4 regions of the Blautia sp. AF17-9LB genome follow, and region 4 is predicted to be linked to each of the others. Evidence: predicted binding sites of a transcription regulator. Region 4 holds the regulator's gene; each other region holds the start of a gene.
What was found. The regulator Rex, encoded in region 4, represses fermentation and respiration genes when NADH is low (regulators of the CRP and FNR family bind a similar motif). The targets are predictions, from matches to a motif close to ATTGTTAANTANTTAACAAT.
Positions count from the first base shown of each region.

Region 1: a site for Rex is predicted at 2,286-2,305, ahead of DWX00_RS07670 (L-lactate dehydrogenase). Genes of this name have one in related genera too.
Region 2: a site for Rex is predicted at 1,811-1,830, ahead of DWX00_RS01610 (iron-sulfur cluster assembly scaffold protein). Genes of this name have one in related genera too.
Region 3: a site for Rex is predicted at 2,229-2,248, ahead of fucO (lactaldehyde reductase). Genes of this name have one in related genera too.

Region 1 covers NZ_QUGU01000005.1:230,616-236,096, reverse strand. Annotated here, with positions in the region: gene DWX00_RS07680 (MATE family efflux transporter) at 1-223, shown strand, start outside; gene DWX00_RS07675 (Mur ligase family protein) at 325-1,875, shown strand; gene DWX00_RS07670 (L-lactate dehydrogenase) at 2,379-3,326, shown strand; gene DWX00_RS07665 (CoB--CoM heterodisulfide reductase iron-sulfur subunit B family protein) at 3,533-4,330, shown strand; gene DWX00_RS07660 (4Fe-4S dicluster domain-containing protein) at 4,327-4,710, shown strand; gene DWX00_RS07655 (CoB--CoM heterodisulfide reductase iron-sulfur subunit A family protein) at 4,744-5,481, shown strand, end outside.
Region 2 covers NZ_QUGU01000001.1:356,443-361,923, reverse strand. Annotated here, with positions in the region: gene DWX00_RS01615 (GGGtGRT protein) at 1-973, opposite strand, end outside; gene DWX00_RS01610 (iron-sulfur cluster assembly scaffold protein) at 999-1,691, opposite strand; gene DWX00_RS01605 (acyltransferase) at 1,909-2,580, opposite strand; gene DWX00_RS01600 (DNA topoisomerase) at 2,629-4,728, opposite strand; gene DWX00_RS01595 (formate/nitrite transporter family protein) at 4,725-5,481, opposite strand, start outside.
Region 3 covers NZ_QUGU01000009.1:141,836-147,316, forward strand. Annotated here, with positions in the region: gene tig (trigger factor) at 1-798, shown strand, start outside; gene fucO (lactaldehyde reductase) at 1,036-2,184, opposite strand; gene DWX00_RS11295 (TetR/AcrR family transcriptional regulator C-terminal domain-containing protein) at 2,408-2,989, opposite strand; gene codB (cytosine permease) at 3,126-4,370, opposite strand; gene DWX00_RS11305 (hypothetical protein) at 4,437-5,481, opposite strand, start outside.
Region 4 covers NZ_QUGU01000028.1:9,274-14,754, forward strand. Annotated here, with positions in the region: gene DWX00_RS18900 (bifunctional ADP-dependent NAD(P)H-hydrate dehydratase/NAD(P)H-hydrate epimerase) at 1-1,014, opposite strand, end outside; gene DWX00_RS18905 (redox-sensing transcriptional repressor Rex) at 1,104-1,760, opposite strand; gene DWX00_RS18910 (ABC-F family ATP-binding cassette domain-containing protein) at 1,915-3,840, shown strand; gene DWX00_RS18915 (NADP-dependent isocitrate dehydrogenase) at 3,939-5,141, opposite strand; gene DWX00_RS18920 (S8 family peptidase) at 5,307-5,481, opposite strand, start outside.

The sequences.
Region 1 (5,481 bases), on a different contig from region 4:
GCAGGGCATGGGCTTCAGCAAATTTGCAATCCTTGCCGGCGTCTGCGAGATGATCGGCCGTTCGGTGGTAGCCTTTTTCCTGGTTCCGTATTTTGGTTACACCGCAGTCTGCTTCGCAAGCCCGGTGGCATGGATTCTCGCCGATCTGTTTCTCGTTCCGGCGTACCTGTACTGCGCAAAAACGCTTCGTTCTCTTTTTGAGAAAAATGCGCAGATGATGTAAGCCGTGCCGCAAGATGGACAAGCTGTTTCAATTCTGGTATAATGGAGCCTGGATTTTAGGAAAGCTGAAAAAGAATCCCATAGAAGAGAGGAAGATATCCTATGAAACAGTCGGTATTAGAATATAAGAAACTTCTGGAGCAGAAAGGCCTTCTGGTGGAATTTGCAGAGCCGGAAGGAAAAGAAGGAGAGGACAGACCCGTTACCCTCGTAACGTATTTTTCGGGCGGAGCGGATCAGGGAACGCTGTTTCTCTGCAAAGGAGCTGCATTCAAAGAGGCATACTTAAAAGACGCCGTAAACCGCGGTGCTGTTGCCTATGTAAGTGAAAAAGAATACGAAGCGGGAAAAGAAATTCCGGCGCTCATCGTCAACGATGCCAGAAAAGCACAGTTTGTGCTGGGTGAGGCGTTTTACGATTATCCGGCAAAGTCGCTGCATGTCACGGCGCTGACCGGAACAAAAGGAAAGACAACGACAGCCTACTACCTGCAGTCGATGCTCGATGCCTGCCTGAAAAAACAGGGCGGAAACGGATGTGCACTATTAAGTTCGATTGAATATTACGACGGAAAGACGAGAGAAGCATCAACGCTCACCACGCCGGAATCCCTGGAGCTGTGCCGCCATATGCGCAATGCCGTAGATGCAGGCCTTTCCCATATGGTGATGGAAGTATCCTCCCAGGCGCTCAAATACGAGAGAGTCGGAAACACGCATTTTGATACCGCCATTTTCCTGAACATCTCCAAGGACCACATCAGCCCGACGGAGCACAAGGATTTTGATGATTATTTCCAGTCGAAATTAAAGATCTTCGACCGCTGCACCTGCGCCTGCGTGAACCTGGACAGCGACCATATCGGGGAAATCCTGAAAGCTGCGGCAAAATGTGAGCGCGTCGTTACGTTTGGATCAAAAGAAAATGCTGTAATCCGCGTGAGTGATATCAAGCCGGGCAGAGGAAAATTCTATTTCCATGTGGCAGGACCGGATTTCTCGGAAGATTTTACCCTGCCGGTGCACGGAGCCTTCAATGTGGAGAATGCCGTAGCTGCCATTGCGGCTGCCTGGTCGATGGGAATCCCGGTTTCGCTGATCAAGGAAAGCCTCCTTGGCGTCACCGTTCCGGGAAGGATGGAGACGTATGAGAGCAGCGCGGGCGAGGTCACGGCGATCGTGGATTTCGCGCACAATGGCCTGAGTTTTGAAAAAATGTTTGATACCGTAGCACTCGAATACCCGGGGAGCCGCGTAAGCGTTGTGTTCGGAACCCCGGGCGGAAAAGCATTCAACCGCAGAAAAGATATGGGTGAGATTTCCGGAAAACGGGCGGACCGGATTTTCCTCGTACCGGATGATCCGGGAAACGAAGATCCGCAGGCGATCTGTGAGGAGATCGGCGGGTACATAGCAAAGGAAGGTGCATCCTTCCAGATCCGCATGGACCGCGGAGCAGCAATCCGGGAGGCGATTCTTGGCGCCGTACCGGGAGAGGTTGTTCTGATCCTTGGAAAAGGCGCGGACGTGACGATGCACGTCGGAAACAGAAATGTGCCGTACCGGTCAGATGCCGTCTATGCAAAAGAGGCGCTTGCCGAATATGGAAATGCATTTGCCGAAGCGGCAACGGCTCGTGAAACAGAAGAATAGAAGCAAAAACAGAAAAAACAGAGCAAAAAAGACACGGAACAGAAAAATCCGTGTCTTTTTTGCGTCTGGCGGCAGCAGAAATGAAAATCAGACAGGAAATTTGGCGGATACATCCTACAAAATGTAGAAAAGAAGGACAGAAACTAGCCCGTATGACGAAAAGTTGTTAAAAATATAACGAACGAAAGTTAGACTTGTGAAACTAAACACAGAAAGCAAAAACCCGGGAACCATGCGGAAAAAGACGAATTCTGCGGGATGAAGGACAAAGCTGTAAGTTTTTGGAAAGAATTCTTGTGAAAAAGAACAAAAAATGGTATAATTGTATTGAAATATATCCAGAACACCCCTTCTGGAAGCGTACGGGCTCAGTGAGAAAAAAGATTTCACGAAAATGCTCGAAAAAAACACTTGTTAAATTCTTGTCATAGTGCTATGATAAGGAAAGTGAAAAATTTATCAATCACAAAAACCAACTAGGGGTATTTTAGAAAGGAGTATTTATGAGCAGCAAGATTACCATCATTGGAGCTGGAAGCGTTGGATCTACGATCGCCTATACACTGTCGAACGAAGACATCGCGTCTGAGATTGTTCTCATCGATATTAACAAGAAAAAAGTAGAGGGAGAGGTTATGGATATCGCGCAGGGTACCTGCTTCCGCGATCCGGTCTCCATCATCGCAGGTGAGTATGAGGATGCCAAGGACTCTGATATCGTAATTATTACTTCCGGTATTGCAAGAAAGCCTGGCCAGACCCGTATTGAGCTGACCCAGACCAACGTAAACATCTTAAAATCCATCACACCGGAAATCGTAAAAGCGGCTCCGAATGCCATCTACATCATTGTAAGCAACCCGGTTGATATCATGACCTACGTGTTTACAAAGATCTCCGGACTTCCGGAAAACCAGATCCTTGGTTCTGGTACCATGCTGGATTCCGCGAGACTTCGCTGCGGACTGTCTGAACACCTCAACATTGCCCAGAAAAACATCCACGCTTACGTATTCGGTGAGCACGGCGATACTTCCTTCATTCCGTGGAGCGGCGCTTACGTTTCCGGTGTCAGTCTGGACGAGTACTACGAGACCGTAGAAAAAATGGGCAGGAACGTAACCAAGATCGACAAAGATGCTATGCTGGAGTACGTAAGAACTTCCGGCGGACAGGTTATTGCAAACAAAGGAGCTACTTTCTATGCAGTATCTGTTGCAGTATGCAAACTGGTAGCAACCATTCTTTCTTCTTCCGATTCTGTAGCAACCGTATCTTCCATGATGCACGGTGAGTACGGCATCGAGGATGTATGCTTAAGCACACTGACCCTCGTTGGACCGAAAGGCGTACAGGGCAAGATTCCGATGCGTATGACAAAAGAGGAAGTAGAAAAACTCAAAGCAAGTGCCGACGCATTAAAAGCAGTTATCGCACAGATCGAGCACTAAGAGCGGGCAATAAGCTCAAAACATAAAATTTATGGCAGTGGCAGAAAGTGCGAAAGAGCGGTATCTCCCACTGCCTTAACGTGCGCCTGAAGAAATTTTCCGCCGGGTGTACATAAAAAGAGTACCGGAAACTTTTCCGGTGCCGGACAGAAGATACCGCAGGAAAAATGGAAACCAACAGGAGCAAGTAAGAAAGGAGCAATTCCATGACCTACAGTTATTTTCCGGGCTGTACGCTGAAGAACAAAGCAAAAGATCTGGATCATTATGCCAGAGAGTGCGCAAAAGTTCTGGGATTTGAACTGGAAGAAATTGAAAACTGGCAGTGCTGCGGAGCTGTGTATCCACAGGCATCCGATGAAATCGCCACAAAACTTTCTTCGGTTCGCGCCTTAGCAGACGCCAAAGAAAAAGGACAGGATCTGATCACAGTCTGTTCCGCCTGTCATCACGTGATCAAACGCGTAAACGATGACATGGCGAATGTAGAAGACATTCAGACAAAAGTAAACAACTACATGGCTCTTTCCGAGCCATATCTTGGCGAAACGAAAGTACTTCATTATCTGGAAGTGCTGCGTGACGTCGTTGGATTTGACAAGATCAAAGAGAAAGTGGTAAATCCATTAAAAGGAAGAAAAATCGGCGCATATTACGGCTGTATGCTGCTTCGTCCGAGCACCACAATGCAGTTTGACGATCCGGAAAATCCGACAATCATTGAAGACTTTATCAAGGCCCTTGGCGCAACACCGGTCGTATATCCGATGAGAAATGAGTGCTGCGGCGGCTACATATCCCTCAAAGAAAAGAAAATGGCATCCAACATGGTAGACCAGATCATGGCATCCGCATCCTACAAAGGAGCAGAAGAACTGATCACTGCATGTCCGCTTTGCATGTACAACCTGCGCAATAACGGAACAAAAGAAGGTCTTCCGGTTACCTACTTTACCGAGCTTCTTGCAGAAGCACTCGGCATCAAAGAGGAGGTGCAGGCATGAAAATTGCAACATCCGATGAAATCCGTGCCATCGCCGGTGTGGATACCAGAAAATGTATGAAATGCGGTAAATGTTCCGCATCCTGTCCTGCTTATAACGAAATGGACATCCGTCCGCATCAGTTTGTATCTTACGTACAGAACGGCGATGTGGAAGCACTGATGAACTCCAAGTCCATCTGGAAATGCCTCTCCTGCTTCGCATGTGTAGAGCGCTGTCCAAGAGACGTAAAACCTGCCAAACTGATCGAGGCAGTTCGTCTTTCCGTGATCCGTCAGAGAGGAGAGAATTATCTTTCTCCGGATGAAATTCCGGCTCTTCTGGATGATGAGACTCCGCAGCAGCTTCTGATGAGTGCATTCCGTAAATATAGAAAGTAAAAAACAACCCATCCACAGAAAGGTGAGAGAAAAGTGCAAAGAATAGGAGTATTTGTCTGCCACTGCGGTACAAATATTGCGGCTACGGTTGATGTCAAAAAAGTTGTTGACGTCATCAGCAAAGAGCCGGGTGTTGTTCATGCAGAGGATTATCAGTATATGTGTTCCGAAACAGGTCAGCAGAAAGTGATCGATGCCATTCAGAATGAGCATCTGACCGGCGTTGTCATCTGTTCCTGCTCTCCGCGTATGCATGAAGGAACGTTCCGCAAAGCAGCAGAAAAAGCGGGCCTGAACCCGTATCAGCTGGAGATTGCAAACATTCGTGAGCAGTGTTCCTGGATTCATAAAGACATGGAAGAGGCTACCGAGAAGGCCGTAATTCTGGCCCGTGCAGCCGTTGCTAAAGTTATGCTGGATACCCCGCTTACCCCGGGCGAGAGCCGCGTTGTAAAACGTGCGCTGGTGATCGGAGGCGGTATCGCAGGTATTCAGACTGCACTGGATATCGCAGATGCAGGCTATGAAGTAGATATCGTAGAGAAGACCCCGAGTATCGGCGGAAGAATGTCACAGCTTGACAAGACATTCCCGACCCTCGACTGTTCTTCCTGTATCCTGACTCCTCGTATGGGAGAGGTAAACGCGCATGAGAAGATCAACATCTATACCTACAGCGAGGTAGAGAGCGTTGGCGGATTCGTCGGTGATTTCAAAGTAGACATCCGTAAGAAAGCAAGATACGTAGATATGGACAAATGTACCGGATGC
Region 2 (5,481 bases), on a different contig from region 4:
CAGCTACAGCAACAGTCATACCAACCATTGGGTTGTTTCCTGCGCCGATCAGACCCATCATTTCTACGTGAGCCGGTACAGAAGAAGAACCTGCAAACTGAGCGTCAGAATGCATACGTCCCATAGTATCGGTCATACCGTAGGAAGCAGGACCTGCTGCCATGTTGTCCGGGTGAAGAGTACGTCCTGTACCACCGCCGGAAGCAACGGAGAAGTATTTTTTACCAGCTTCGATACGCTCTTTTTTGTAGGTACCTGCAACTGGATGCTGGAAACGAGTCGGGTTGGTGGAGTTTCCGGTGATGGAAACGTCAACGTTCTCTTTCCACATGATAGCAACGCCTTCGCGAACGTCGTTAGCGCCGTAGCAGTTAACTTTCGCACGCGGTCCATCGGAGTATGCTTTTCTGAATACTTCTTTCAGTTCTCCGGTGTAGTAGTCATACTCAGTCTCTACATAAGTAAAGCCGTTGATACGAGCGATGATCTGAGCAGCGTCTTTTCCAAGACCGTTCAGGATAACACGCAGAGGTTTCTGACGTACTTTGTTTGCTTTTTCAGCGATACCGATAGCACCCTCAGCAGCTGCGAAGGACTCATGTCCAGCCAGGAATGCGAAGCACTCGGTGTCCTCTTCCAGAAGCATTTTACCAAGGTTACCATGGCCAAGACCAACTTTACGCTGATCTGCTACAGAACCCGGGATACAGAAGGACTGAAGTCCCTCACCGATTGCTGCAGCAGCTTCAGAAGCTTTGCGGCATCCTTTTTTGATTGCGATTGCTGCGCCTACAGTGTAAGCCCATTTTGCATTCTCGAAGCAGATTGGCTGAATGCCTTCGATCATTTTGTATACATCAAGGCCAGCAGCTTTTGTAACTTCTGCAGCTTCTTCGATGGAGTTGATTCCGTACTCAGCAAGCTTAGCCAGAATCTGTTTCTCTCTTCTTTCATATGATTCAAATAAAGCCATTTTCCTATCCTCCTAAATTATCTGATTACTCTTTTCTCGGGTCAACGATCTTAACAGCATCAGCAACACGTCCGTACTGTCCGCTTGCTTTTTCGAAAGCTGTGTTTGCATCATCGCCGGCTTTGATGAAGTCCATCATCTTTCCGAAGTTGATGAATTTGTAACCGATAATCTCATCATCTGCATCCAGAGCGATACCTGTTACATAACCGTCGGTCATCTCCAGGTAACGAGGTCCTTTTGCAAGAGTTCCGTACATGGTACCAACCTGGGAACGAAGTCCTTTACCAAGGTCTTCCAGGCCTGCGCCTACAACCAGTCCGTCCTCGGAGAATGCACTCTGGCTTCTTCCGTAAACGATCTGCAGGAAGAGCTCTCTCATAGCAGTATTGATAGCATCACACACAAGGTCAGTATTCAGTGCCTCAAGGATGGTAAGTCCTGGCAGAATCTCAGATGCCATAGCTGCAGAATGAGTCATTCCTGAACATCCGATGGTCTCAACGAGAGCTTCCTGGATAACGCCCTCTTTTACGTTCAGAGTCAGCTTGCAGGTACCCTGCTGCGGTGCGCACCAGCCAATACCGTGAGTGAATCCGGAAATGTCTTTGATTTCTTTTGCTTTTACCCATTTTGCTTCCTCCGGAATCGGAGCTGCACCGTGATGCACGCCCTGGGCAACCGGACACATCATTTCTACTTCGTGTGAATAAGTCATTGTTAAACTCCTTTCAAATATGTACTTATTTGAGCTTTTGTCTTTCGAACGGACTGTTTCCAGCCTGTTCACAGACCTATGGTTATTGTCTCACAAAATTGGTCATTCGTCCAGCATATTTTGATAAAAAATTGCAAAGACCACCGGAAAACGATAAAATTTCCGGCGGTCTTTTAAATCAATCGGTTTGGTTTTCTCTCGATAAAAGAGATTTTTTTTAATTATCAGATTTTTTGACAATTTCTTTCGCATTCTTAAAAATATGACCTGACGGGATCACGCCGCGAACACAGGAGAGTGGATAAATGTTGGAATTTCTTCCGACAACCGTTCCCGGGTTCAATACGCTGTTACAGCCGACCTCAACTTCATCGCCGAGCATCGCACCGAATTTTTTCAGTCCGGTTTCGATCTGCTCATCGGCGCTTTTGACAACGACAAGCTTCTTGTCGGACTTTACATTGGAAGTAATGGAACCGGCACCCATGTGCGCTTTGTAGCCAAGAACAGAGTCACCGACGTAATTGTAGTGCGGAACCTGTACTTTATTAAAGAGAATGACATTTTTCAGCTCGGTGGAGTTACCAACGACAGCGCCCTCGCCGACGATGGCATTTCCGCGGATAAAAGCACACTGGCGGATCTCCGCGCCTTTTCCGATGATGCATGGGCCGTTGATGGAAGCGGTCGGTGCGATACTGGCATCTTTTGCGATCCAGATATTTTCACCGCGTTTTTCGTATTCTGCCGGATCAAGCGTCTCGCCGAGTTCAAGAATAAAGTCCTTGATGAGCGGAAGCACTTCCCATGGATACGTTTTGCCTTCAAAGATTTTTGCGGCAATGGTCTGGGTTAAATCATAAAGTTCAGAAATGGTTGCATCTTTCATGAGTGATTCATCCTTTCTTTTTTCTGTTCCTGTTTATCTTACCACATTTCAAGTGTTCTGTGCGGTCTTTTTTCTGTTCAAAGAAGACTTTGCAGAAGAGCTTCTTGAAGACGTGCTTTTTCCGGCACCGGAACGTGTGGAAGAGGCTTTTTTATAGTACGGCGCGGACGCATCAAAACTGCTCTTTAACTGGAACTGGTTCCGCATCTGCTTTACATTCACGGTGTGGCGTGTTACAAAGTTTTCCAGTTTTCCCATATATTCCTCAGAGGTAATGGATCCCTCCGCCACATAGGTGAGTCCCTTTTCCCAGCTTGCTGTCAGCTCCGGGTTCAGAAGCGGGCGGATGGACTGGTGGACGACGTCATAGATCATTTCACCGAGCTGCGTTGGTGTGATGACCTGTGTCTTTTTGTTCAGCGCGAGATACTTGATAAAGACAAGCTTTTTTAAGATCTCCGCACGCGTTGCACTCGTTCCGATGCCGCTTCCCTTGATCTGCTCACGCAGCTCCTCATCTTCGATGAGCTGTCCGGCATTCTCCATCGCAAGGATCATGGAACCGGAAGTATAGCGCTTCGGCGGGGAGGTTTCGCCCTCTTTCATTGAAAGGCCGAGCAGGTTCAGTTCACTGCCTTTCTTTAACTGGGACAGCGCGACAAGAAATGCGGGATCGCACGTTGTTTCCTCGTCCTTTTTTCCGTCCTCGTCCTCATCCTTTTTACGGAAGAAGGAGTAGTGCATTGCTTTTAAGTAGCCCTCCTCCACGAGGACACGGAAGTTGGAAAAGAACTGTTCGCCGCCGATTTCCGTCACAAGCACGACCTTCTGATAGACGGCCGATGGATAGAAGATGCTAAGAAAACGGCGGACAATCGTTTCGTATACTTTGGCGGAAAGCTCCGAAAGATTCCGCAGATTGCCAAGGCCCTGTCCGGTCGGAATGATTGCGTAGTGGTCAGTGATCTGTTTATCATTCGTATAACGGGTGGAACCGATCTTTTTCCAGCTCTCGCCCTGTAAAATTTCATCCGCAAGACCGCGGCAGATGTTGTACTGCTGCAGGCCGCGCAGGTTCTTGCTGATTTCCTTTGCAACGGCAGAAGAAAGCACACGGGCGTCGGTACGCGGATAGGTAACCAGCTTTTTCTCGTAAAGCTCCTGGACGACTTTCAGCGTTTCATCCGGGCTGATTTTGAAGAAGCGGGCACAGTCGTTCTGCAGCTCCGCAAGGTTGTAGAGCAGCGGCGCATTTTTATTCTCTTTTTTCCGCTCCATTTTCAGAACGCGCGGGATCAGAGGGTTCTGTGCTTTTAATTCGTCAATCAGCTTCTGTGCGTCTTCTTTTTTCTGGAATCCATTCTCCTTATAGAGAAGCGGCGAGTTAAAATAGCGGCTTCCTTTAACGGCACGCCATTCGCCTTCGAAATTCCGCCCGTTAAAAGAAAGACCGGCGATGACACGGTAGAACGGTGTTTTTACGAAACTGCGGATTTCGCGTTCGCGGCGCACGACCATGCCGAGCACGCATGTCATGACACGGCCGACAGAGATGGACTGGTATTTGGTGCCGAGATACGATGCGACGGCGTTTCCGTATTTTAACGAGAGAAGACGGGAAAAGTTAATGCCCATCAGGTAATCTTCTTTGGCACGGAGATAAGCGGAAGCTGAGAGATTGTCGTATTCGCTTTCATCCTTCGCTTCGCGGATGCCGCGCAGGATTTCTTCTTCTGTCTGTGAATCAATCCAGACACGTTTCTGCTTCTTGTCTTTGATACCGGCCATCTGTGCGACGAGGCGGTAGATATATTCTCCCTCGCGCCCGGAGTCGGTACAGACATAAATGGTTTCGATATCTTCCCGGTGGAGCAGGCCGCTCACGATGTTGAACTGCTTTTTTACTTCCGGGATTACTTCATATTTAAAGTTTTCAGGCAAAAAAGGCAGGGTCTCAAGACTCCACCTTTTTAACGCAGGATCGTATTTTTCCGGGTAGCTCATCGTAACCAGGTGGCCGACGCACCAGGTTACGATGGAAGTTTCCGACTCCAGATACCCGTCCCTGCGCTGCATATTCTGTTTTAATGCTTTTGCGAATTCCTGAGCGACGCTCGGTTTCTCCGCAATGTATAAGGATTTTGTCATTTATCTGCACTCATCATTCGAAGCGGCCAGGCAAGGAGCAGTCCGCCTCCGATCATATTTCCGATAGTTACAATTACCATACTTTTCAGCGCGGCGGTAAGAGAGATGCCGCCCGGAACGAGAAGTGCGGCGGTAACGAAGGTTGCCATATTGGCAATGCAGTGTTCGAAACCGGCAACAACGAATCCGGAGATACAAAGTATGATCATGAAAAATTTCGCAACTTCATTTTTGCATTTCATGCCGCAGGCAACGGCAAGGCAGACGAAGAAGTTGCAGAGAATGGCACGGAAAAACATTTCTCCGGCAGGAATGGAAAGTTTATTTCCAATAAATCCTGCGTAATAATCGGCAGTACCGGAAGCACCTGCCAGTACGAAAATTACGGAGAGAATCAGGCATCCGACAAAGTTTCCGATGTAGCTTACCAGCCATACTTTTCCAACCTGTGCCCAGGAGACTTTTTTGTCATAGGCCCCAAATGCCATAACAAGATTGTTTCCGGTGAAAAGCTCTGCACCGATAAAAACGATCAGCAGAACCGCAATGGCAAACACAATACCGCCAAGCAGTTTTCCCCAGGCAGGATCTGTACTCTGGAACGTATTGCCTACCACGTTGGAGAAAATCATGGCAACCACGATAAAGAAACCGGCCATGACTGCACGGAGAAAGTATTTCCCCGGGTGTTCTTTCAGCAGCCTTGCTTTGTTTACGGCTGCCTCTGAAAATTTTTGTACGTCATCATAAGGC
Region 3 (5,481 bases), on a different contig from region 4:
GGCGGAAGCAGTGATTCCTACAATCTGGTGATTGGTTCCGGAACCTTCATCGATGGATTTGAGGATGGTGTCGTTGGAATGAAAACGGGGGAGACAAAGGATCTGAACCTGAAATTCCCGGACAGCTATCAGAGTACCGATCTGGCAGGAAAAGACGTTGTGTTTACCGTTACGGTAAATGCGTTTACCCGCCCGGCAGAAAACATTGACGGATGGGAACTCGACGATGCATGGGTAGCAGAGAATACAGATTACAGCACTGTGGAGGAATACCGTGCCGGAAAACGCGCAGAGCTGGAGGCTGCAAATGAGACGACAGCGGAAAATAATCTGCAGAATGACGCGATGCAGCAGGTGGCAGACGGCTGTACGTTTAACAAAATTCCGAAATCCTATATCACCCTTGGCGAAGAGGATTACGATAAACGGTATACCACTTATCTTCAGAATTACGGCATTTCCCTGGACGACTATCTGGAGCAGTATGCGGACAGAGCAACCTACAATCAGGAGAAAGCAACGTATGCAGGAACGATGGCAAAAAGTGCCCTTCTTCTGGATGCCGTAAAAGAGGCAGAAGGCTGGACTACAGATGACCAGGATTACCAGCAGATCTTAAACGATGAGGCAGCCAATGCCAATATGTCGCAGGAAGATTTCCTGAAAGCAGCCAATGACTATTACGGGGAAGATACGGTAGTGCGCAATATCATGATGGAGCGCATGATCAATATGGTTCTCGATAATGCAACGGTCAATACTGTGACTGTGGATGCAGACGGAAATACAGTAGAATAAAAAGAGAAATCACCCCGGAAAACAGGATAAAAATTTCTGTTTTCCGGGGTGATTTAACCGAATCAAGTAAGTCCCCTGCTTCCATTGCGAAAAGCAATAAGCAGTGGGGGGGACTTGCTTGTATCAGGAGGAGTGCAAGCTCCTTCTGATAAACTGCGGAGCAGTTATTCAGTTATGAGCAAGTAGCGAAGCGGATTGCGAATATCCGCTTCGCATGTGGGAAACGAATTGTGTTCGTTACGCCATGATTTTGCGGAACAGATCCTTCAGATCTTCTACGCTTGCATCCTTCGGGTTGCCCGGTGCGCAGGCATCTGCGTGTGCGGAATCTGCAAGGAACTGCAGATCTTCTTCTTTGACTGCCTCGAGAACAGATGGGATTCCAACGTCTGCGGACAGCTTCTTAACAGCATCAATCGCTGCTTTTCTGTACTCTTCCTGAGACATTTCGTCTACACCTGTAACGCCCATGGCACGTGCGATTTCGCGGTATTTCTCACCGGTGCACTCCTGGTTGTATTCCATAACGATCGGAAGCATCATGGCACATGCAACACCGTGTGGGGTATCATAAACAGCACCAAGGGTGTGTGCCATGGAGTGAGCGATTCCAAGACCTACGTTGGAGAAGCCCATACCTGCGATGTACTGGCCAAGAGCCATTCCTTCGCGTCCCTCTTTGGTGTTTGCGACAGCACCGCGCAGAGATTTGGAGATGAGTTCGATGGCTTTGAGATGGAACATGTCAGTCATTTCCCATGCAGCTTTTGTGGTGTAACCCTCGATTGCGTGGGTCAGAGCGTCCATACCGGTAGAAGCGGTCAGTCCTTTTGGCATGGAGGACATCATATCCGGGTCAACAACTGCGATGATTGGCATATCGTGCGGGTCAACGCATACGAATTTACGTTTTCTTTCAACGTCTGTGATAACGTAGTTGATGGTAACCTCTGCAGCAGTACCGGCTGTGGTCGGAACAGCGATGATCGGTACGCATGGATTTTTGGTCGGTGCAGTGCCTTCAAGGCTTCTGACATCCTCAAACTCCGGGTTTGCGATGATGATACCGATTGCTTTGGAGGTATCCATAGAAGAACCGCCGCCGATGGCGATCAGATAGTCAGCGCCGGATGCCTTGAAAGCTTCTACGCCGTGTTTTACGTTTTCGATGGTCGGGTTTGGCTTGATATCGCTGTAAAGCTCATAGTCGAGTCCGTTTGCGGTCAGAATATCGGTTACTTTGGAAGTAACGTTGAATTTAATCAGATCCGGGTCAGAGCATACGAAAGCTTTCTTGAAGCCGTGTGCCTTTGCTTCATTTGCGATCTCGGCAATAGCGCCTGCTCCGTGATAAGAGGTTGCATTTAAATTAATACGATTTGCCATGATTGAAAAACTCCCTTCTAAAATGAATAAATGGTTTTACTGAACTTGTTATTATATTAACAAATCCGGAAGGGAAAAAGAAAGTGACAGAAGAAGCGAAGTGTAACACTTTAAAAAAAATCGCCATTGTGACAAAAACAACAGAACAAAATTTGTGAAAAATAACCAGAGAGTGTCTGAAAAACCATTTCCGCAATCTGCAAGCCCCACTTTGACACGCGCTCTAAGAGAGCAGCTGCAGATTCCGGAACAGTTTTTTTAAGTCTTCCGGCATTGCCCGGACGAGAAGAGCTGCAAACTCGGAAGGTGTCAGATCCATGCCGGTAAGCACCCATTTTACGGTCATGGTGATGGAACCCTGACAGTACATTTCGAGAAGAAAATGCATTTCCGGTGAAACCGGACTGCCGCTTTTTTCGTGAATCAGATTTTCGTAGAACGCGAGAATCAGATCGAAATCGTGCTCACGCAGAGAATTCTGTTTGTCGTAGCGGAAGGCCGCGGCGAAAAAAGCTTTTTCTTTCTGAATATAGGTAAATTTCTTTTCCAGACTGTCAAAAACGGTCGTTCCGCGGCCCATATGTTCGAAGGATTTCGTCAGTAATTTATCAAAATACCAGTTGATCAGATCGTATTTGTCGAGAAAATTGCGGTAGAAGGTCTGGCGGGTAACACCGCAGATTTCACAGATCTGGCGCACGGTGATCTCTTCAACGGGTGTTGTTTTCATGCACTCCTTCATGGATTCGGCAAGACGGTATTTTGTTTTTTCTCCTTTGGGAGCAGATACGGTGGAATGGATCATCCGGGTAGTTTCCTTTCGCTTCGAAAATTGTAACTATGCAGAGTTATGCATATATTATAACGCGAATCCGAAAAAATAAAAAGCCCTGAACATGTTCCGGAGATAAGATACAGGAACATATTCAGGACGATTTTGCCTATTTTCTTTTGTTTACGGCCTGACCGACACAGTAGCATACAGCGGCAACAACCATGCCGTTGATGGAAGCGATGCCCCAGTGTAAGAGGTTCGCAACAATGGCACCGAGAATGACACCGGCAACCGCAAACCAGTCTACGGTTTTAAGCTTCGGCTGATCGGTTTCAAAGTCCTTTTTGTTCATGAAGTAGGCGAGCACCAGAATCATGCCGACCGGCGGCAGGGTACAATTCAGAATGTTGAGCCAGCCGCAGAAGTTGTAGTACAGCCATACGGAGGCAACCGTTCCGATGATACCGGAAAGGAGAACCATCGGTTTTTTCCTCTGATGGAAGATGTTGGCAAGACCAAGACCTGCGGTATACAGAGCGTTGTCGTTTGTAGTCCAGATATTAAGACCGAGAACGAGAACAGCCAGATAGAACAGGTTCAGGCGGACCATAACCTCAAAGATATCATTTCCACCGACAAAGATGGAAGAAACGGCACCGAAGAAGAACATCAGAGAGTTTCCGATGAAGAAGGCCACAATCGTGGTGATGGCACCAGATTTTCCATTCTTTGCAAAACGTGCGAAGTTTGGAGTTGCGGTTCCGCCGGAAACGAAGGAGCCGATGACAAGACCGGCACCGCCGATGATAGTCAGAGATCCGCTGGATTTGGCAAACTGATCGATGATCGTTCCGTCGCCTCTCATTACGGCCATGACCATGGCGATCGTTCCGAGAATGGCAACACTTGGTACAGCGATATAGCTGACGATGGTCAGAGATTCAATACCAAAATAGGCAGAGGCGGTCATGCAGACGCCGGCAAGAATAACAAGTCCCCACTGTGCCGCAGTGCTTCCGCCGAGCAGCTCCTTGGAAACCGGAATTGCAAACATGGCAAGACCGACACCAAACCATCCGATCTGCGTAAAGCTGGTCATGGCTGACGGCAGATAGGAACCTTTTTCGCCAAAGGCTCTCTGGGACAAAAGATCAAGTGACAGACCGGTTTTTGCACCGACGTAGCCGAGCAGACCGGTATAAATACCAAGAATGATTCCACCAAGGATCAGTGATCCCAAAAAGCCCCAGAAATCGAGGCCGTCAGCGAGCTGCTGGCCGACCCACATGCTTGCCGAGAAGAAGGTGAAGCCAAGCATGATCATAAACATGGTTACTACATTTTTCCGGGCAGAAGACGGAACCGCGCTGTCCGCGAAGTCAACATCTTTTACTTTCTTTTCTTTTTCCATAATATCTCCTGAAAACTGTGATTACGGTTCGCCGAAATTCAGCGAACCGTAAGAAATGGTTTTTTGTTACAGCATGTATTTGCGAAGTGCTGCGGTAAACTCTTCAATTCGTTCAGCCGCAATTTCTTTCAGGGTAGCATCGCCAAGGCTTGCAATATAGCCTTTTTCCTGGCGGTACAGCCATTTGGTCACACGTTCATCGATTTCTTCGTAGTGATTGATGTGAATCCACTCTTCGTAGGATGCGCCAAGCGGGCAGCCGAGCTTCTCCTCGAGCAGTCTGGTGAAGTCGATCCGGTCGGCTCTCTCCAGCATTTTATTCCAGAAATCGAGAACCTCCTCGACATGCTCATGGATTTCATAGCGTCTTGCACCGCCATCGTAGATGATGCATTTTTCAAACAGCGGATCGCGCATGGAAAGCGTTTCTCTTCGGAACTCCGGTGCAATGATACCGTCTTTCCAGTAGAAATCGACATCCGGCAGATTGATTCCAGATACGCCCCTGTCCTGATAGGTGCTGAAGATTCCTTCGTAATATACGGTGATAAAGCCTTCAAACTCCGGCCAGAACTCGCGGATTTCTTTTGTGAGACGTTCCAGAATTTTGATTCCGGTTGTGCCGCCGATCGTAAAGATGATAATGTTACGAAGGGAAGCACCGTGCTCACGGTAGAAATCGGTTACGTAGCGCAGGCAGTGGATCAGCGTCTCACCCGTTGCGATGATATCGCCGATCAGAAGTGTGCTTCCCGGAACCATCGTCAGCTTGCTGTATTTGATTTCCAGCCCTGCGATTTCTTCCTCTTTAAAGACGCGCTCACTTGACAGAAAGCTGATGTCATGCACACGAATGTGCTCACGGTAGCAGCTTTCCTCCAGCGGATAATTCAAAGCGCCGCGCAGGATGGAAAGGATGTTGGCTGCGGTTACCTTTCCCTGCTCTTTAAAATAATAAAGCATCTGTGAAGTAGACGGAATCAGGCAGTGATAAACCTCATATCCGACAACCTCCGGTGTGTTCAGAAGCTTTCTTGTCTCTGCTTCGGAAACGACATAGTATTCGTTCTCATAATCGCCGCCTGCGAGGCGATAGCAGTCCACGCCCTGT
Region 4 (5,481 bases):
TGTGTGCTGCACCGTAAAAACGAGCAGTTCTTTTGCCGTCCGGCTTTTGGAAAGTCCCGGTCCCGCAACAACAGCGTCCGCCCAGGCGAGATCCTGCAGCAGGGCTTCTTCCGGAAGCGGCTCATCCTCCTTCCAGAAATCCGCCATTGCTTCCGGCAGGGCACAGAAAAGCGGCGTACGGTTTCTTTCCTCTGTCACAACCTTTACCATGCCGGCACCGGATGCAAGGACTGCCCTGGCACACAAAACAGCGGCTCCGCACATGGCACCGGAACCGGCAAGTACCAGCACCTTTCCGAAGGTTCCCTTATTTCCCATCGGCGTGCGGGTAAGAAACCGGTCCAGATCTTCTTTTTCCACTGAACCGTACCAGGGCGTCTCCTCTTCTCCTGCATCAAAGCCGATTCCGATATCACGGACCAGGACCTCTCCGGCATATCGTTTTCCGGGATCAAAGAGAAGCCCTGGCTTTGCACAGGCAAATGTCACCGTGGCTCTGGCTTTCACCGCCGCATCAAGGACCTCTCCGGTATCCGTGTGGATCCCCGAAGGGATGTCCACGGCAAGAACAGGAACACCGCTTGCGCAGATTGCTTCCACTGCCCTCCGGTACTCCCCTGCCAGCGGACGGGATACGCCAATTCCAAAGATGGCATCTATGATAACAGTATATTCCCGGAAATCCGGATTCTTAACCTCACGGACCCCATAATTTTCCGCAATTTTCTTCTGTGCTCTCATGCCTTCACTGTATTTTTCCGGATTTCCAAGACAGAACAGTTCCGCATCCACCCCTTTCGTCTTTAAAATCCGTGCAATTGCCGCACCGTCCCCTCCATTATTTCCGGGACCGCACACAGCAAGGACTTTTCCTGTATCCCATGTTCCATTTTGAAGCTCCTCCACGCAGGACAGCGCTGCGCGCTCCATCAGTACCAGGGACGGTACCCCCATGGTTTCGATCGTATTGCGGTCTGCCTGCTTCATCTGTGCTGCTGTAAGAATCCGTTTCATCGCTTTTCCTCCTTTTCCTGCCTTATCCGGAAAGTGAACAGAAAAAGTCTCCGGTTTCCCGAAGACTCTCCTGCTTTTGTTTTGGTTTCTTAATTGTTCTTTGGATGCTCCGCCTCATATCTGGTCAGATTGTAGGAGAGACGCATCAGACTTTCGGAAAGATGGACGTTCTCGACGATCACATCTTTCGGAAGTTTTAAGTTTAGATCGGTATGTGCAAAATTCCAGATTGCTTTTACACCGTTGTCCACGAGAATCTCTGCCATCTCTACCGCTTTTGCTTTTGGCAGTGTCAAAGCCGCAATCTCTACATGGTGTTCCTTGATAAATTCCGGAAGCTCGTCCGCCATGCGGATTTCAATTCCGCGCACGGAGATTCCTTTTAATACCGGGTTGACGTCAAAAATACCGACCGTTTTGAATCCGCTTCTTTCAAAGGCCGCATAATTAGCAAGCGCCTGTCCCAGATTTCCGGCTCCGACAAAAATCATATTGTGGACTCTGTCCAGACCTAAAATTTTTCCAATCTCGCTGTACAGATACCGCACGTTATAACCATACCCCTGCTGGCCGAAGCCGCCGAAATTATTTAAATCCTGGCGAATCTGGGAAGCTGTCACTTTCATCCGCTCGCTCAGCTCACCGGAAGAGATCCGTTCTACTCCGTCCTCCAGCAATTCGCCCAGGTAACGATAATATCTAGGAAGTCTTTTGATAACTGCCCGCGAAATTCCTTTTTCTTCCAAGATAAATTCCTCCTTATTTACACCTGCATATATTCATATTATATATGGTTGATAGAAAATTGTCAAAGATTTCTTGAAATTTTGTGTATTACTCTCTATAATAAGGATGGTGTATTATGTCAAAATACAGAAATATGTTATCTGGAGGAACCACATGATTCTTGCATGTCAGAATATCTCGAAAGCATTCGGGACAACGGAAATTATCAAAAATGCATCTTTTCATATAGAAGAACGCGAAAAAACCGCACTGGTCGGCATCAACGGTGCCGGAAAATCGACGCTGTTAAAAATCATCATCGGCGAAATGAGGGCCGATGAGGGAGAGGTCATCCTCTCCAAAGGAAAGACGATGGGCTATCTCGCCCAGCATCAGGATCTGACCGGACACCTTTCCATTTACCAGGAAGTGCTGACCGCGAAACAGAATCTGATCGATATGGAGGAACGCCTCCGTCAGATGGAAAGTGATATGAATACAAAATCCGGTGCAGAGCTGGATGAACTTCTTTCCACCTACACCCGCCTCTCCCATACCTTTGAACTGGAAAACGGATACGCGTACCGCAGTGAAGTCGTCGGTGTTTTAAAAGGTCTTGGCTTTTCCGAGAGCGATTTTGAAAAACAGGTGGACTCCCTCTCCGGCGGTCAGAAGACCCGCGTGGCACTTGGTAAACTGCTGCTCACCAAACCGGACATCATTCTGCTCGACGAGCCGACCAACCACCTCGATATGGACTCGATCTCCTGGCTCGAAACGTATCTTTTAAATTACAGCGGAGCCGTCCTGATCGTCTCCCATGACCGTTACTTTCTCGACCGCGTTGTCACAAAAGTCGTTGAAGTGGACAATAAAAAAGTAACAACTTTTGAGGGAAACTATACCGCCTACAGTCAAAAAAAAGCAATGCTCCGTGAAGCCGCTTACCATGCCTGGGTCAACCAGCAGCAGGAAATCCACCATCAGGAAGAAGTCATTGCAAAGCTGAAATCTTTCAACCGCGAGAAATCCATCAAACGCGCCGAGAGCCGTGAAAAAATGCTGGACAAAATGGATGTGCTGGAAAAGCCGACCGAAGTACGCTCCGATATGCGGATCCGTCTGGAACCGCGCATCACAAGCGGAAACGATGTGCTGACCGTCGAGCACCTCTCCAAAGCCTTCCCGGGACAGACGCTTTTCCAGGATCTGAATTTCGAAATCAAGCGCGGGGAGCGCGTCGCAATCATCGGAAACAACGGAACGGGAAAAACGACGATCTTAAAGATCTTAAACGAAGTCATCCGCCCGGATGCCGGCTCTTTTACACTTGGAAGCCGTGTACAGATCGGTTACTACGATCAGGAGCATCAGGTGCTCCACATGGAAAAGACCATTTTCCAGGAGATTTCCGACGCGTATCCGTATCTGACAAACACCGAAATCCGAAATGTGCTGGCCGCCTTCCTGTTTACAAACGACGATGTCTTCCAACCGATTCATACCTTGAGCGGCGGTGAGCGCGGACGAATTTCTCTTGCCAAGCTGATGCTCTCGAACGCCAACTTCCTGATCCTCGACGAGCCGACCAACCACCTCGATATCGTATCAAAGGAGATTCTGGAAAACGCGCTGAAGGATTACACTGGAACGGTACTGTACGTTTCCCACGACCGTTACTTTATCAATCAGACTGCAACCCGGATTCTGGAGCTGACGGGACAAACACTCGTCAACTATATCGGAAATTACGATTACTATCTGGAGAAAAAAGAAGAGCTGACCCGCATCTATGCTCCTGCTGCCGATGCCGCCGCTCCGGAAGAAACAGCGGCTCCTTCCGAAGCCTCCTCCACAAAGCTGGACTGGAAAGCGCAGAAAGAAGAACAGGCACGTCTCCGCAAGAAAGAAAACGAGCTGAAAAAGACGGAGAAACGAATTGAAGAGCTTGAGACACGCGATTCGGAAATTGATGAGGAAATGTCGAAACCGGAAGTCGCAACGAATGTGGCAGAGTGTGTGAAATTAAGCAAAGAGAAAGCAGAGATTGCCGCGGAACTCGAAGAGCTGTATGAAAAATGGGAAGAGCTTGCCGAATAGGCCTGGTTTTCCCCGGAAAATTCAAAACAGAAAAAGCCGGTCCGGCGCATCCCTTTTTGCGGGAATGCCGGATCGGCTTTCTTTTTTGCTTCGTTTAATTATTTCTCCAGCTCCTCGCGGATGGCCAGGATGAAATCACGGCTGTTTAATACGGTCGGATTTTCCATGGTGGTGATCAGCGCAAGGTCTTTTGTCATTTTTCCGCTCTCGATCGTTGCGATCGTTGCTTTTTCCAGACGGTCTGCAAATGCGGAAAGTTCTGCGTTTCCATCCATTTCCCCGCGTTTTCTGAGTGCGCCGGTCCATGCAAAAATGGTGGCCACGGAGTTGGTGGATGTCTCCTCACCTTTTAAGTGACGGTAATAGTGGCGCTGTACGGTTCCGTGCGCAGCCTCGTACTCGTAATATCCGTGCGGGGATACGAGAACAGAAGTCATCATCGCAAGGGAACCGAAGGCGGAGGATACCATGTCGCTCATGACATCGCCGTCGTAGTTCTTGCAGGCCCAGATAAAGCCGCCCTCTGCTTTCATGATGCGGGCAACGGCGTCGTCGATCAGAGTGTAGAAGTAGGTAATGCCTGCTTCTGCAAATTTCTCTTTGTACTCTGCATCGAAGATCTCCTGGAAGATATCCTTGAAGCGGTGATCATACTTCTTGGAAATCGTATCCTTGCTTGCAAACCACAGATCCTGTTTCGTGGACAGTGCGTACTCGAAACAGCTTCTCGCAAAGCTTTCTATGGAGTTATCCAGATTGTGCATGCCCTGAATGACACCGGCGCCGGTGAAGTTGTGGATCAGCTCTCTTGTCTCGGTGCCGTCCTCAGCCGTATAAACCAGCTCTGCTTTTCCCGGTCCCGGAATGCGCATTTCTGCATTTTTATAGACATCTCCGTATGCATGACGGGCAATCGTGATCGGTTTTTTCCAGTTGCGCACGCACGGCTCGATGCCTTTTACGACAATCGGGGTACGGAAAACGGTTCCGTCGAGCATGGCACGGATCGTTCCGTTCGGGCTCTTCCACATTTCTTTCAGATTGTACTCGGTCATACGCGCTGCATTCGGCGTAATGGTGGCACATTTGACTGCTACACCGTATTTCTTGGTAGCGTTTGCGGAATCTACGGTTACCTGATCGTTCGTCTCGTTTCTGTGTTCCAGTCCCAGATCGTAATATTCCGTTTTCAGGTCAATAAACGGGAGAAGCAGCTCATCTTTGATCATTTTCCAGAGAATTCTGGTCATCTCATCTCCATCCATCTCTACCAGAGGAGTGGTCATCTGAATTTTTTCCATAGTAGGCCTCCTTTTTCTATTCCCGTTTATTGTATAAAGTATCCTATAGCTTGTCAAGTCAAAATTCGCCTGATTTTTTGGCATTTTCCCATAAATTCACACAATTTTTGCAGGATGAGAGGTGTTTTCCTTCATTTTTCTTTTTTTATGCTGCCGCACAGTGTCTCACAGAAGAGACAGAAAACGGTCTGTTTGAAGCATCCCATGCCCCTGACGGTTGCGCGGAAGGCCAAGGTCTCTCGCCGATTCGCAAAGCAGCATTTTCGCCTGGACATTTGTAAGATCCGGAACCCGTTCAAGTGCCAAAGCCACGGCTCCGGACACCCGCGGTGCCGCCATC